DNA from 2 places in the Peribacillus sp. genome. Region 1 is predicted to be linked to the other one. Evidence: riboswitches for the same ligand, from Rfam matches in the RefSeq annotation. Region 1 holds a riboswitch; the other holds the start of a gene.
The links. A riboswitch is a leader RNA that binds a small molecule or an ion and turns the genes downstream of it on or off. The one in region 1 is predicted to bind S-adenosylmethionine.
Positions count from the first base shown of each region.

Region 2: linked by a shared signal. The riboswitch ahead of AC52RT_RS02900 (alpha/beta hydrolase) and the one ahead of AC52RT_RS08280 (cyclase family protein) in region 1 are both predicted to bind S-adenosylmethionine.

Region 1 covers NZ_JAZVJO010000263.1:420-6,089, forward strand. Annotated here, with positions in the region: gene AC52RT_RS08275 (5-methyltetrahydropteroyltriglutamate--homocysteine S-methyltransferase) at 1-980, opposite strand, end outside; gene AC52RT_RS08280 (cyclase family protein) at 1,002-1,739, opposite strand; SAM riboswitch class I at 1,827-1,928, opposite strand; gene AC52RT_RS08285 (ATP-binding protein) at 2,005-3,258, opposite strand; gene AC52RT_RS08290 (hypothetical protein) at 3,808-4,017, opposite strand; gene AC52RT_RS08295 (hypothetical protein) at 4,235-4,501, shown strand; gene AC52RT_RS08300 (esterase/lipase family protein) at 4,476-4,775, shown strand; gene AC52RT_RS08305 (hypothetical protein) at 4,781-5,458, shown strand; partial or broken gene AC52RT_RS08310 (hypothetical protein) at 5,445-5,670, shown strand, end outside.
Region 2 covers NZ_JAZVJO010000088.1:10,366-19,107, forward strand. Annotated here, with positions in the region: gene AC52RT_RS02880 (ATP-binding protein) at 150-2,957, shown strand; gene AC52RT_RS02885 (CheR family methyltransferase) at 2,990-3,823, shown strand; gene AC52RT_RS02890 (PP2C family protein-serine/threonine phosphatase) at 3,858-5,000, opposite strand; gene AC52RT_RS02895 (CsbD family protein) at 5,314-5,478, opposite strand; gene AC52RT_RS02900 (alpha/beta hydrolase) at 5,551-6,306, opposite strand; SAM riboswitch class I at 6,366-6,467, opposite strand; SAM riboswitch class I at 6,661-6,765, shown strand; SAM riboswitch class I at 6,850-6,949, shown strand; gene AC52RT_RS02905 (methionine ABC transporter ATP-binding protein) at 7,024-8,055, shown strand; gene AC52RT_RS02910 (methionine ABC transporter permease) at 8,045-8,695, shown strand; gene AC52RT_RS02915 (MetQ/NlpA family ABC transporter substrate-binding protein) at 8,712-8,742, shown strand, end outside.

The DNA.
Region 1 (5,670 bases):
TCATGTGGTACATATTGTGCCGCCTCTTTGATCCGTGATTTGATGGCGTCTTTATCTTCTAGTTCGCCATGTTTGGAAGTAACGACTCCTAAAACGACTTGAGCTCCGCCATTCGGAATATGTTTTAATGGTTCGAAATCTCCTGAACGATGATCATCATATTCCAAGAAGAATCCATCTACTTTTTCTTTGGCTAGAAGGGTCGGTGCAATAAGCTCGTAGCTGCCTCCAAAACGATAGGTAGATTGATAATTTCCACGACATAAATGAGTAGTGACCACTAAATCCTTGGGTTTACCTTCTAGCACTTCATTAATCACTCTTAGTGCTAAATCGGTTAAATATTCTCTGGAATATTTCCCGTCCTGATAGGTCACCTCTGGAGAAGAAAGCCCCGCAATATATACATCATCTAACTGTAAATACCTCACACCATGATCATAAAAAGCTTTTAATGCAGCTTTGTACGTTTTGATAATATCGTTCGCATAATCCTCAATGTCTGGATAAATTTCTTCATTACGGGTTCCGTTTGTAAATAACTGATTTGGGCTGGGAATGGTTTGTTTAGCGGCAGCACGACCGGCAACGATATCATTAAAGATAATAAAATCTTTAATAAATGGATGAGAAGGATTAAATGAAATTTTCCCTATATTTCGTAAAGAGTATTTCTCCGTTTCTACTCCCTTGAATTGAAGGCCTGTGTCTGGTATAAAGCCCTCAATTCCAGTTAAATGCTCTAAAAAGTCAAAATGCCACCACGTACGTCTAAATTCTCCATCTGTGACAACTTCTAATCCAACCTCAATCTGTTTATCAACCACTCGTTTAATTTCCTTTGTTTCGATTTCACGCAATTGTTCAAGTGTTATTTTGCCTTCTTTAAATTCTTTTCTTGCTGTCTTTAATGACTCCGGACGTAATAGACTCCCAACGTGATCTGCTTTAAAGGGTGCTTTTGTTAGTGTAATAGACATGTTGAGTTCCTTCTTTCTCTTCTAGGGTAGGATAGCAAATGATCGAACTGGGAAGCCGGAAGCTTTTTCTGGTTTCGGTACGATATTAAAAATAACTGCACCTTTTGCCGGCACCTTATCTAAGTTTGTCAGTAATTCAATTTGATAGGTATCTTGTTCAAGAACATAATATTCAGCTAATAGAGAACCGTTTTTTTGATAGTCAATACTGGCGTCAGTATCGAATGTTTCATGACCAATCGCTTTAATTTGTCTCTCTTGGAATAAGAATTCTAATGCTTCTACTGACCATCCAGGTGAATGGTTATTTCCCTGTTCATCTTTATTTTCGAATGCCTCTTGATTTGGCCAACGTTTACTCCAATCGGTCCTCAAAGCAACAAATGTACCTTCGTCAATCTTTCCATGCTCTGCTTCGAATGCCAAGATATCAACAGCACGTAAAGAAAAATCATGATTATCAGCGGATTCTTTTGACTTATCAATAACAACAAGCGGGAGGACTAATTCTTTAAGTGTTAATTCTTCTAGGAAGCGTGTGTCCCGAACAAAATGGATGGGGGCATCTATGTGTGTTCCATATTGCCCGGCAAATGAAAAATTTTGGGCGAAAAATCCATCATCATGATTGAAAAGAGTACTTATTTTTGCTTCCTCAAACGATGCAAAATGTGGTGAATCCGGTCCAAACGTATGTGTGAGGTCAATCCACTGTTTTTGTTTAATCAAGTCAAACGCCTTACTCAATTCATTCGTCATTTTACCCCTCCAGACTTTTTTAAAAAAAGGACAAAGAAAAAACCCCTATCTGAAAAAAGAAGAGGTTCTCAGCCAAAAGGCTGTCTCTTCTTATCTTCAAGCTTACGCTACTAGAATTAGCACAGTACTTACAATAAGTCTGCTGCTGAGGCTTCAAAGGGCTAGTCCCTCCACCTCTCTTGATAAGAAAGTGACTATTAAGTTAGTGAATAGGTTTACTTTACAACTGCTCACCCAAACTGTCAAGATTATTCTGAAAACAAAGTTAGTTTTTAATAGGGAATGTAATCGTAAATGTGGTTCCTTTCCCAAGCTTACTCTCTACACTAATGAATCCTCTCATCGAATGGATGAGCTGGTACGTAATCGTCAAACCAATACCTGTCCCTTTTTCTTTTGTTGTGTAAAAAGGCGTTCCTATTTTCTTTAACTGACTTTCCGTCATCCCTTTTCCTGTATCTTTAATCTCAATAAACACGAACCCAGCCGCTTTATACAACTTCACGTCCAGTAAACCACCCATATCCATTGATTCTATTCCATTTTTGATAATATTTATTAAGGCCTGTTTAACTTCTCCTCTATTTCCTTGAATGTAGAGGTTTTCCTCTAGTTCTGATTTTATATCTATATCGAGAATAGTCGAAAAAGAAGTCATGAGTTCAATCGCTTTTTTCACTTCAATAGAAAGATTTAATAGCGTTTTCTCTTCATTGTGTGGTTTTGCTAAAGATAAATAATCATTAATAATCCCTTGAGCATGATCCAATTCATCAATCGCGATGGTTATATAATTTTTCTGTGTTTTGGTACTTGCTTCATCTTCATTTAATAGCTGTAAAAATCCGCGGACAGAGGTCATTGGATTTCGAACTTCATGCGCTACAGAAGCCGCCAGCTGACTGATTACGTTTAATTTTTCGGCACGCTGAAGTTCTAAATCGATGGTTCGTTTTTGTTGAACATTCTCAATGGTATAGATAACCATTAATAAACAAATCCAGGAAATAAAAAAATAAAACAGCAAAAATGGAATTTGATTAAATTCCTTTGTCTTTAAATAAATCATAACTAATGTAAAGGTCATTATCCAGAACACAGAACTAGACACCACAATTTTATGTTTCATTTGAAGAGCGTCATATCGGTTCATATAATAGAGTAAAATCACAGTGGCTATCGAATAACAAATGAGTACATGATAAAATCCTTCTCCTCCAACAAAAAAACGAAAGACTAGTAACGTGATCAACGTCAGTAACCCTGGAGCTACTCCTCCGTATAAAAAGGCAATAATAAAAGGAACAATTCTAAAATCATATATATACCCCTCAGAAAAACGTACTGGAAAAGACATGGTTAATATAACCATAGCTAAAAGAATGAGAGTCAATTTAACATCTGGTCCTTTTTTATACGGTTTATTACGATCATTAATAAATAGTTGATAAACAAAAATAGGAAAGAGGACAATTAATATTTGAGTTAACACATAAATAGGTTCAACGGCTTTAAACATAAGGCCCCCCCCTTACTACTCACTATTCCTCGTCTGAAAATTTAAACTAAACCAATTTTAGGAATGTATAGGCATTATAGCACAAACCATCTTTTGGAATGCAGTGTTAATACTTTTTGTTTATATAGTCAGTGGATACTTCTGAATCCTTTTCATATACTGCATTATTTCGGTTACTAACAGGAGCGATCCTATGGTTGGCGGACCAATTGTACGATGAGAGTTTATTAACAATTCGATTACTGACAATCAAATTGTCGGGACTTCTAATTTCCTACGCACACAGCTCCCTTTTAACGGCACGTAGGATGAAATTTTAATCAGATTACCTTTAATACTCCTTATGCCCCATTTGCCAGAACGCTATCTATCTATGAGGATCCATGCATTGAGTCCGACATTATATCAAAGACACCCCCTTTACAACGAATATGGAAATTGGCTCGCAACCACAGATGTCAGCTATAGCCAGCATTCCGCAAATGACCAAATAAGTCAAACTACTAATGCCCTGCCTCCTGTTGGTGTATTTTTAACATCAGATATCCTTTACCTATCATTAGACTGCCCTAACCAATCCTCTCCGAAGGCTGCCGAGAAACGCTCGGCAGTCTTTTCTTTGTGACGAACTACAATAGTATTTCTTATATCGATAGGTTGCTTCCACTTTTGCACAGAAAATCGCTTGAAGTGCACAGATTTTTCCATATTATGCACAGCTTTCACCCCCAATTGCACAGTAAATTGGCTGCTTTGCACACTTTTCCCTCCGTTCTGCACAGAACCATTGCCGTGATCCGTCAGTCTTGAAACTCGCTCTATCTCTAGCACCATATCATTTTTTAAATCCGGTCAGTTTAGCCTGTTTTCCCATATTCCCTGCTAGCCTTAGTCTCTCATTTTAGAAAAAATTAGAGGATTTACTTGTTTGTCGCCTGAATTAACACTGAGAGTCATAGATTAAGGAGGAATGTTAATGAAAAGAATGTGGATTCGACTGATTGTGGTTACTTTATTCATGTCATTATATTTGTTTATTGATTCATCATCGAAAACGTCAGCTGAAGTAATTCAGCCCTATGGCAAACTAAAACCTCCAAGTGAGAGTTTTACACCTGGAGATTGGTTTCTCGGAAGTACACCACCTAATTATAATTCTAGTAAACCGCCGATTGTTTTTGTTCAAGGGAAAAACGGGTCTTCCACAAGCTGGTACGGTGAAACGGAATACCATGGTGAATGATATGTATACAAAAGCATACGAAGCAGGCTATCCAACTGTTTTTGTTCAGCTTTATGATGCTGCCGGAAATGGGTCTTCCAATCAATACAAAAACGGAAAACTACTAGCTGCCAAACTCGCTCAAATCAATGTCCACTTTGGCGGAAAAAAAGTGAATATCATCGCTCATAGTAAAGGCGGTCCAGATACACAAGTGCTCTTGTTTCTTATGGTGCGCACCAATATGTTGGACGAGTTATCACGCTTGCCTCGCCGCATCATGGTTCTAATTTAGCTGATTTGGCTTATAGCTGGTACGCTGGCTGGCTCGGTTCTCTACTAGGAGCAAATGATGAAGGTACCTATTCCTTGCAAATTGGCCAGATGGCTGAATTTCGCTCAGCGATAGACAATCATGTGAATTCTAGAAAGAACAAATACTACACCCTAACCGGCACCAACCAAGGACCAGCGTTTTCCGCTCTATCATTTGGCGGACTGTATCTCTCTTCCTATGGTGATAATGACGGGCTCGTCAATGTTTGGAGTTCAAAATTACCATACGGCACCCATCTATTTACTGATTCCAACTATGATCATGACAATATTCGTACAGGCTCCGCCGTTTTTTCAAGAATTGAATCCTATTTGCGGACTTCGTCTACTGCGGGCATTGCTAGTTTAAGTGAACAGCCTGTTGAAGAAGAAGAAAATATCTCAACGCTGCACACTCAACGTATTCACGGCGGTCCATTACAAACCAATAAATGGATTGAACAATCTATTTCCCTGAATGAAGCAACTGAACATGGTCATATCACACTCTATACATCAAGCCCAGATGTGGAAATTGAATTAATATCTCCATCAGGAGTCACTTACCCTCGTTTCCTAGTTTCGCAGGCTTCAAAAGGAGAAACCTCTTTCCTAGCTGGCGTATGTTCATACGTTAAGACAAACGAATATGGAAGCTGGTGAATGGGTTGTTCGAATGAAGACAAAAGCCAAGCAGGGTGCCTATTTACTTACTGCAAAAATCGATGATAAAGAGCCCCTTATACTTGAAATGCCCGGAAAAGTGAAACAGAAAGACGCACAATTTATCCTCAAATCACCGGTAAAAGGAAGCCCAAGCACCCCATTAACATTTGATGTTCACCTTACTAACGAACAAGGAGTTGAAGTAAAAA
Region 2 (8,742 bases), on a different contig from region 1:
ATATTGTAGGAATGAATTTACCAATAATATCCCACGTTTTGCACTACTGTTCTTACGCTAATAATGATAAAATAGGAATATCTATGACTATCTACACTTCGATCAAGAACATAGATTGAAATATTACTAATAGGGAAGCAGGAGATAAGATGAGTTTTAAAAAGAAACAGCTAATAGGCTTCGGACTAATCTTGCTTTTTTTAGCGGTGTTGCTTACTGGCATTATCTTTATGCTTAATAGTATAAAGAGTGATATGACTGAAATTGTAGAAGATCGGTATTACAAAGCGCAAAGTTCTATGGAGATCCGTCAGCTTTTTTCACGTTCGGATCGAGAAGTACTGTTTGCAGTAAATGAAGCAAATAAGAAGGAAGCAATGGCGAGCATTGAAATTGTAGAAGAAAATCATAAAGCAATTAATGCAAAGATTGCTGAGTTATCTAGTATATTAAATACGGTAAAAGCGGAACAGCTGCTTAAACAGGTAGAAACTGATTATGCCTCTTATCGTTTGACTGAAGCAGATATTGTGCAGAGTGTTAAAGGTTCTTCTGCAGTGTCACTGACAAGATTGATGGCAGATCAAAGCAGTAAGCGTCTGAAAGTCATGGAGAGTATTGAAGACTTCAAAGATTATCAGGAAAGCTTAATGAATAATGCACTGAGTGAAGCAACAACAACATACAATGATTTGATTAATTTTATTATTATTGCGGTTAGTTTAAGTATTATAGTCATCGCAGCAACGGTGATTTGGATGATAAAGAGTACATCGAATAACTTACAGTCTATTACTGAAGTTATTAAGCAAATTGACTTTAAAAATTTATCGAACTTACCAAGGATTTCTGTTCAAACAAATGACGAAATAGGTGAAATTGCTGAGTCGTTTAATGAGATGGCAGGTTCTCTGGAAACATATAATAAAAAAGAAAAAGAATTTACAAGCAAGATCAGCAATCAAAATTGGGTTCAAACAAGACTGGCTGATATGGCCACGATGTACCAAAGGATTGTGGATATGGAAGCACTGGGTCATCGTTTCATAACGCGTCTAACTCCTATGATGGGGGCATCACTTGGTGCGTTTTATGTTAAACGCGGTCAAGGTGAAGATACAACCTTTGTTAAACTGTCTTCATTTGCAGGAAATGGGGAAGAAGCAGGCCGAGTAGAATTCAAGCCGGGTGAAGGCCTCATTGGACAATGTATTCTGGAGAAGCGTTCACAGATTATTAACCATGTACCCGATGATTTTAAAGTGGTGACAACCGGTTTAGGTGAAGCGAAGCCTAAGAGTATTTTTATTACGCCAGTCATCTTTGAAGAAGAAGTGATTGCTGTAATTGAGCTTGGCAGTTTAGAACCATTCACTGAACAACAACAAACTTTATTGAGTAGAGTTGTCGAAACATTGGGGATCACAATTAATAGTGTTCAGGGACGAATGGAAATTGAACGTCTATTGAAGGAATCACAAGCTCAAACAGAAGAATTACAGGCTCAGTCAGAAGAGCTGCAAGCACAATCAGAAGAAATGCAGGCGCAATCAGAAGAACTTCAGACACAAGCTGAAGAATTACGAATGATCAACGAACAGCTTGAAGAACGAAACCGTGATACTGAAGAGAAATCTAAGGAATTACAACGAGTTAAAGTAAGCTTAGAAGCTCAAACTGAAGAGCTTAAATTAAGCTCAAAGTATAAATCTGAATTCCTGGCAAACATGTCACATGAATTACGTACTCCATTGAATAGTATCCTTATACTATCTGAAATGTTATCTGATCAGACTGAGACGGGTCTTTCAAGTGAACAACAGGAATTTGCCCGCGTGATTAACACGTCAGGTCAAGACCTTCTATCGTTAATAAATGATATTTTGGATTTATCCAAAGTTGAAGTTGGGAAACTGGATGTTGTATTTGAAGAAACCAACCTTAGTGAGCTTCCTGACTCGTTAATTCGTAATTTTGAGCACGTGGCAGCTAAAAAGGGATTAGAATTTACTGTGAAAAAAGATAAGAATGTACCAGATATCTTCTTTACCGACCAACAGCGTTTCCAGCAGATTTTAAAAAACCTGCTTTCAAATGCAATTAAATTCACAGAAGAAGGATCTGTTTCTGTCCACATTAAACTTGCTGAAGAAGAGCAGGTTGCACAGTTTATCAATACTAGCGGGGCAAATAATTGGGTTGAAATTAAAGTGGCAGATACTGGAATTGGTATTCCGAAAGAAAAACAAGAACAGATTTTTGAATCATTCCAGCAGGTAAACGGCGCCACTATGAGAAAATACGGCGGTACAGGACTTGGTCTTTCGATATGTCGAGAATTTGCAAAACTTCTTGGCGGTTGGGTAATCGTAGATAGTGAAGAAGGCCGAGGCAGTGAATTTACGTTATTTATTCCGAGCCTTCCAGAAGGTGTAAGCGGAGAAAACAGCGCTGCTGCACAAATAGAGGAAGTGGCTGCGGGGACGGCCGTGCCATCAGCTGAAACGAATGTCGAAATTCAGATTAATATCAGTGATGATGATGATGATGAAATAATTTTGGATACTAATACGACTAACTTATTTAAAAATAAAAAGGTGCTAGTTGTAGATGACGATCACCGGAATATTTATGCATTAAAATATGCCTTAGAGCGCGAAGGAATGGAAATCATTACTGCTGAAAATGGTATGGAATGTTTGGAAATCCTAAAAAATGGTTATAGTATTGACGCAATATTAATGGATATTATGATGCCTGAGATGGATGGATATGAAACCATGCGTCGTATACGGAGTGAAGGGATTTATGAAGAATTGCCGATAATTGCGTTGACAGCAAAAGCGATGAAAGGCGATCGAGAGAAATGCTTGAAGGCTGGGGCATCGGATTATGTAAGTAAACCATTGAAAATGGATCAGCTTCTTTCTGTATTACGGGTATGGCTGACGAATTAACAGGGGAAATAGAAAAGGCAGGCGGTACGTTCATGAAGGACCAATTGAACCAAGAAGAACGGGAAGAACTGGAGATAGACTTATTGCTTCAAGCCGTTTATCGGGTTTCTGGTTTTGACTTTAACCAGTATATGAGGTCTTCGATTAAAAGGCGTATTGATAATCGTATGAGGCTTGACCGAGTCCGTACGATTAGCGGTATGATAGAAAAAGTATTGTATGATAAAGGGTTTGTCGAGAAATTGATAAGTGACTTCTCGATTAATGTTACGGAAATGTTTCGGGACCCAGATTTTTTCAAATCATTTCGGACTAAAGTTATCCCTATTCTTCGGGAATTTCCTGAAATAAGAATATGGCATGCTGGTTGTTCAACAGGAGAAGAAGCCTTTTCAATGGCTATTCTTCTCGAGGAAGAAGGTCTGTATGATCGCTCGAAGATTTACGCTACTGACATGAATGAAAGAGTTCTCGAACAAGCTGGAAAAGGTATTCTTCCCTTGAATAGAATGCAGTCGTACACGAAGAATTATCTGCAATCAGGCGGTAGTCAGGCTTTTTCTGAGTACTATACTACAGATTATCAATTTGCCTACTTGAATCCATTGCTGCTGAAAAATATCACCTTTTTTCAGCATAATCTTGTTACAGACGGTTCGTTTAATGAATTTCATGTCATTATGTGCCGGAACGTAATGATTTATTTCAACAGCGAATTGCAGGAAAGCGTTAATCAACTATTTTATGATAGTTTATGTAAAGGTGGATTCCTAGGAGTAGGAAACAAAGAAACATTAAGAACCATGGATTACTCTGAAAAATATTCCGACTTTGACTGCAGAGAAAAAATATATAAAAAATTATAAAAAACGAGTATGCCCTTAAGGCATACTCGTTTTTTTAATGGGCTTGGATAAACACTACGCACATATCATCGGGTTGATCTTGCTGAAATTCTTGGGGCAAGACGAAGTTTATTGGCTCTTCGTTCGAACAATCAAGCCATTTCTCTGATACGACTGCTTTCAGTTGTTCAAGACCATCGGTTCCTTCCTTTTCAACAGCTTCCATTACACCATCGGTAAATAAAAGTAGTTGAATTTTATCTTTATAGGAAAGAGTTGCTTTCTCAATTTTCATTTCAGGGAAGAATCCGACGGGACAGCTTCCAATGGATAGAGGATGAATCTCTCCATCATCAATTCTAGCAAAACCAGGAGGATGCCCTGCATTCACATATTCCACTGTTTTCTCGTTGGTATCAATGATCATATAGATAGCTGTGAAATAATAATGCACTTCATTATCTTCTTTATTAAGAAGATTCATCCACCGGTTTAATTCTGTTATGACGGCTGTAGGATCTGTATGGGTACGGATCGCATCGCGCAATACAGAAGAAATAAACATACATACGAGTGAGGCAGTAATTCCGTGTCCCATCATATCTAATAGGATGATAGCGTAACGGTCTTTATCGATTTGGTGCCAGTAGTACATATCACCCGCGAGTTTGTTGGCAGGTAAATAAGACGCCTTAATGAGCAGGTGATCATTTGCAACCGGTTCACTCAATAAACTGCTTTGTACCTGCATGGATAAGTCAAGCTCATTGCGAATTTTTTCATCCTGCATTCGATGCCAGTCTTTTTCATATTTTAAACGAAGACCAACTCGAATTCGTGCGAGCAGGTCGATTTTGTTGATAGGCTTTAATATATAATCAATTCCGCCGACATCTAAGGCTTCTGCTACCTTATTAGAATCTTCGAGGGCGGTAACAAAGATGACTGGAATATCTTTTAAATGTGGAATACTTTGAAGCTTTCTGCAAGCTGTAATTCCATCGATATCAGGCATCATAATGTCGAGGAGAATAATATCGACTGTTGACTCTTTAGGAATGGGGCTGTCCACCTGTAAGTAATCATACATTTCTTGAGCCGAAGTCAAGGAGGTGAAGTCTTCATATCCCGCACGCTTTAAAATTTTTTCTATAACAAAAAGATTTACCTGATTGTCATCAACGATTAGAATTTTCATTCTCTGCTTCTCCTTTAGACTTAACAAAAAATACGTAATAAATGATTGGGTATAGAATCAAGTAGGTTATTTGTTAGATAATGGTGTAATATTTTTATTATAACGTACTTTTGTATACAAATATAATTAGAGAGTATTGAAAATCAAGATAAGCAACCATAAAAAAACATGGCTCAAGTCAAAAGAGCCATGAGAGCAAAATGCCTATATACACTTCATTTACCCTGCTGACATAAAAATAAACCTATTTTTATTGTTTTTTGAATTAAAAAACCGGCTCCACTTAGGGAGCCGGTTTTTATATGGTTATAGCTTAATCTTTTAATTTTCCGATACCTTTTTGAATACTGCCTTTTACTTTATCTGCTTTTCCTTCTGCTTGTAGGGAAGGATCATTCTGTGCGTTACCAGCTTGATCTTTGGCCTCGCCTTTGACTTTATTTACAGTGCCTTTTACCTTATCAGATAATCCACTCATATAAAATTCCTCCTCTTTAGCGTGATAATATACTTTACCCGGTTTGGGGAGAGAGTAAACAATTTTGGATTATTATGAAGCCATTTTTTTATGGACATGCCGCTCTATAAAGGAAAGTGATGCCTCCACAATTTTATCTTTATCATAGTCTAGGGATGCTACATGATAGGAAGAAGGTAAATCGATACGTTCCTTTTCAGTGGATGCGATGCTTTTGAAAATCTCGATCGAGCAATAAGACGGAACAACGTGGTCATCAGGTGAGCTGCATATGAGAACAGGACAGGAAACGTGATGGAGCTTTTGCCGTAAATTTTGCATTAAAAGCAGTAATTGTTGAACTGCTTTAAGCGGAACTGAGGGGTAAGTAATTTCATACGCAGCAGGATCATGAATATCTGGTTTTCCCTCTAGAATGAACCTCGGTGCATCTGCGTGTTTAAATGTTTCATACCAAGGGACTTCAAGGGCAGCGTTTAGCGTGATAATGCCGCTGCATGCTTCCGTTTCTGCTAATGTTAAGGCTAATGCGCCGCCCATTGACTGACCCATTACAACTATATTTGAACAGGTTTTCTTCAGTGTGTTGTATGCATCGTGTATATTTTGAATCCAATCTTGGTAACAACAAGTCTCCATATCTTCTGCGCACGTGCCGTGTCCTTTTAGAAGCGGGGCGTATACAGTGAATCCCGCCTTAGCGAAACATTCACCAATATATGCGATACTTTGCGGGCTACCATTAAAACCGTGACAAATTAGAATCCCAGTATGGTTTCCGGGTATGAAGAATGATTCAGCGCCGGAAATAATCGTCGAGTTTGACATTAGATATTCTCCTTTCAAAATAAAAAACCTTCTTCAAGTTGAGAAGAGGGTTTTAACCGATTTCATCAACCAAAGCATAGCTTTGCTGGTGGGAGCACCTTTCCGTTTGGAGGTTGCTGTGAAGTCTATGAGCCAGTTCTCTCGTTCACTCTTGATATACGTGTATGAAGGGAATTCACTCGAAATTCAATTATTCCCACTTGTTTACTTGGAATAAATCGTATCATATAGCCTAAAAATATGTCAAGACCAGAACATAACGAATTGTTTAAATGATTTTAAAAAAAAGAATAGTCAAAAAGTATGTTGACAAACAAGGTAAGTATTTGTAAGATTGTATTAACTTAATATGCATTCTTATCCAGAGAGGTGTAGGGATTTGGCCCGTCGATACCTCAGCAGCAGATTCTTTTTAGAATACTGTGCTACTTCCAACAAGCATAGCTTGGTAGATAAGAGCGTACTGATCGGATATTTTGATTGGAACCTCTTCTATTTTCAGAAGAGGTTTTTTGTGTGTAAGTGTTAAACAATTATATAAATTTCTTATCCAGAGAAGCTGAGGGACTGGCCCAATGAAGCTTCGGCAGCGGACACTAGTACCGTGCCAATTCCAGCAAGCTTTCAGCTTGAAAGATAAGAAGAGGCAGCCTTTGGGCTGCGTAGACCCTCTTCTTATTTAGAAGAGGGTTTTTTAAATGAGATTGGGGGAGCATCATGATTACATTCGAAGGATTGGAGAAAGAGTACCGCACGAAGGACAAGACGTTTAAGGCTCTTAATGGAATTAACTTAACCATAGAAAAAGGAGAAATATTTGGAGTGATTGGCTTCAGCGGTGCTGGTAAAAGTACATTAATCCGCTGTGTTAATTTCTTAGAAAAGCCGACAGGAGGAAGAGTACTGGTTGATGGGCAAGACCTATTAACGCTATCTCCTTCTACTATCCGAAAAGTAAAAAGGAATATTGGGATGGTCTTTCAGCATTTTAATCTCCTTCAATCAAAAACAGTGTTTGCAAATATCGCAATGCCATTGGTATTAGAAGGAGCACCGAAGAAACAAATCAAACAACGAGTAGAAGAACTGCTAAAGTTCGTTGGATTAAGCGATAAGGCAGGTGCCTATCCAGAACAACTTTCAGGTGGACAAAAACAGCGTGTTGGTATTGCGCGGGCGCTGGCTACACAGCCATCTATTCTGCTTTGTGACGAAGCTACATCGGCACTTGATCCACAAACAACGGGCTCGATTTTAAAACTTTTGAAAAAAATTAATGCCGAATATAAGATAACAATCTTGATGATTACCCATGAAATGTCTGTGATACGAGATATTTGCGACAAGGTCGCTGTGATCGAAGGCGGAGAAATTATTGAATCTGGCACTGTCTTTGATATATTTTCAAATCCCCAAACGAAAACAGCGCAAAACTTTGTTCATTCTGTCCTTAATGATTCCATTCCAGAATCGGTCAGGACTCTTGTTCAAGAACACAATCCAAATGGAAAACTGTTTAAAATAAATTTTGTAGGAGCTTCTTCCGGGCAGCCCTTGTTATCGAAGATTGCTAAGAAGTTCGATGTTGATGTTAACGTGTTATTTGGGAATATTACCGAACTTCAAGGAGTCCCATTTGGGCACTTAATCGTTGAACTTCGCGGACAAGAAAATGAAATTAAACGTGCTTATCTGCATATTCAGCAGGAGAACGTCAGCATACGGGAGGTTATTGCAGATGCGAGTTAGTAATGAAGAAATTATCGAAGCTTTTTGGGAAACCGTTTCAATGGTCAGTATCTCACTATTATTCGCGGTAATTATCGGTCTCCCGCTCGGCATTTTATTAGTCGTTACGAGAAAAGGACATTTATTCGAAAATAGATTTATCTTTTCCATTCTAAGTACAGTGGTTAATATCTTCCGTTCAATTCCGTTTATTATCTTGATGGTGGCAATCGTACCCTTAACAAGATTATTAGTAGGTTCTTCGATTGGAACAGCTGCAGCAGTCGTACCTTTGGTCTTTTATTCTGGACCATATATTGCAAGGTTAATTGAAAACTCCTTGCTCGAAGTTGATTCAGGGGTTATTGAGGCGGCCGAAGCGATGGGAGCAACACCATTTCAAATTATTTTTCGATTCCTTATACCTGAGGCGTTAAGTTCGCTTATTCTGGGAATTACCATCGCGACGATTGGGTTAATTGGAGCCTCTGCAATGGCTGGAGCCGTTGGAGGAGGAGGCTTAGGTGATTTAGCGATTACATATGGTTATCAACGATTTGATACTCAAGTCATGGTCATTACTGTTGTGATTCTTATTCTGATGGTTCAAGGAATGCAGACGTTTGGAAATATACTTGCAAAAAAAATCAGAAGAAACTAACGAGGAGAGTGCAAACATGAAAAAATTATTCTTATTTATCATATTAG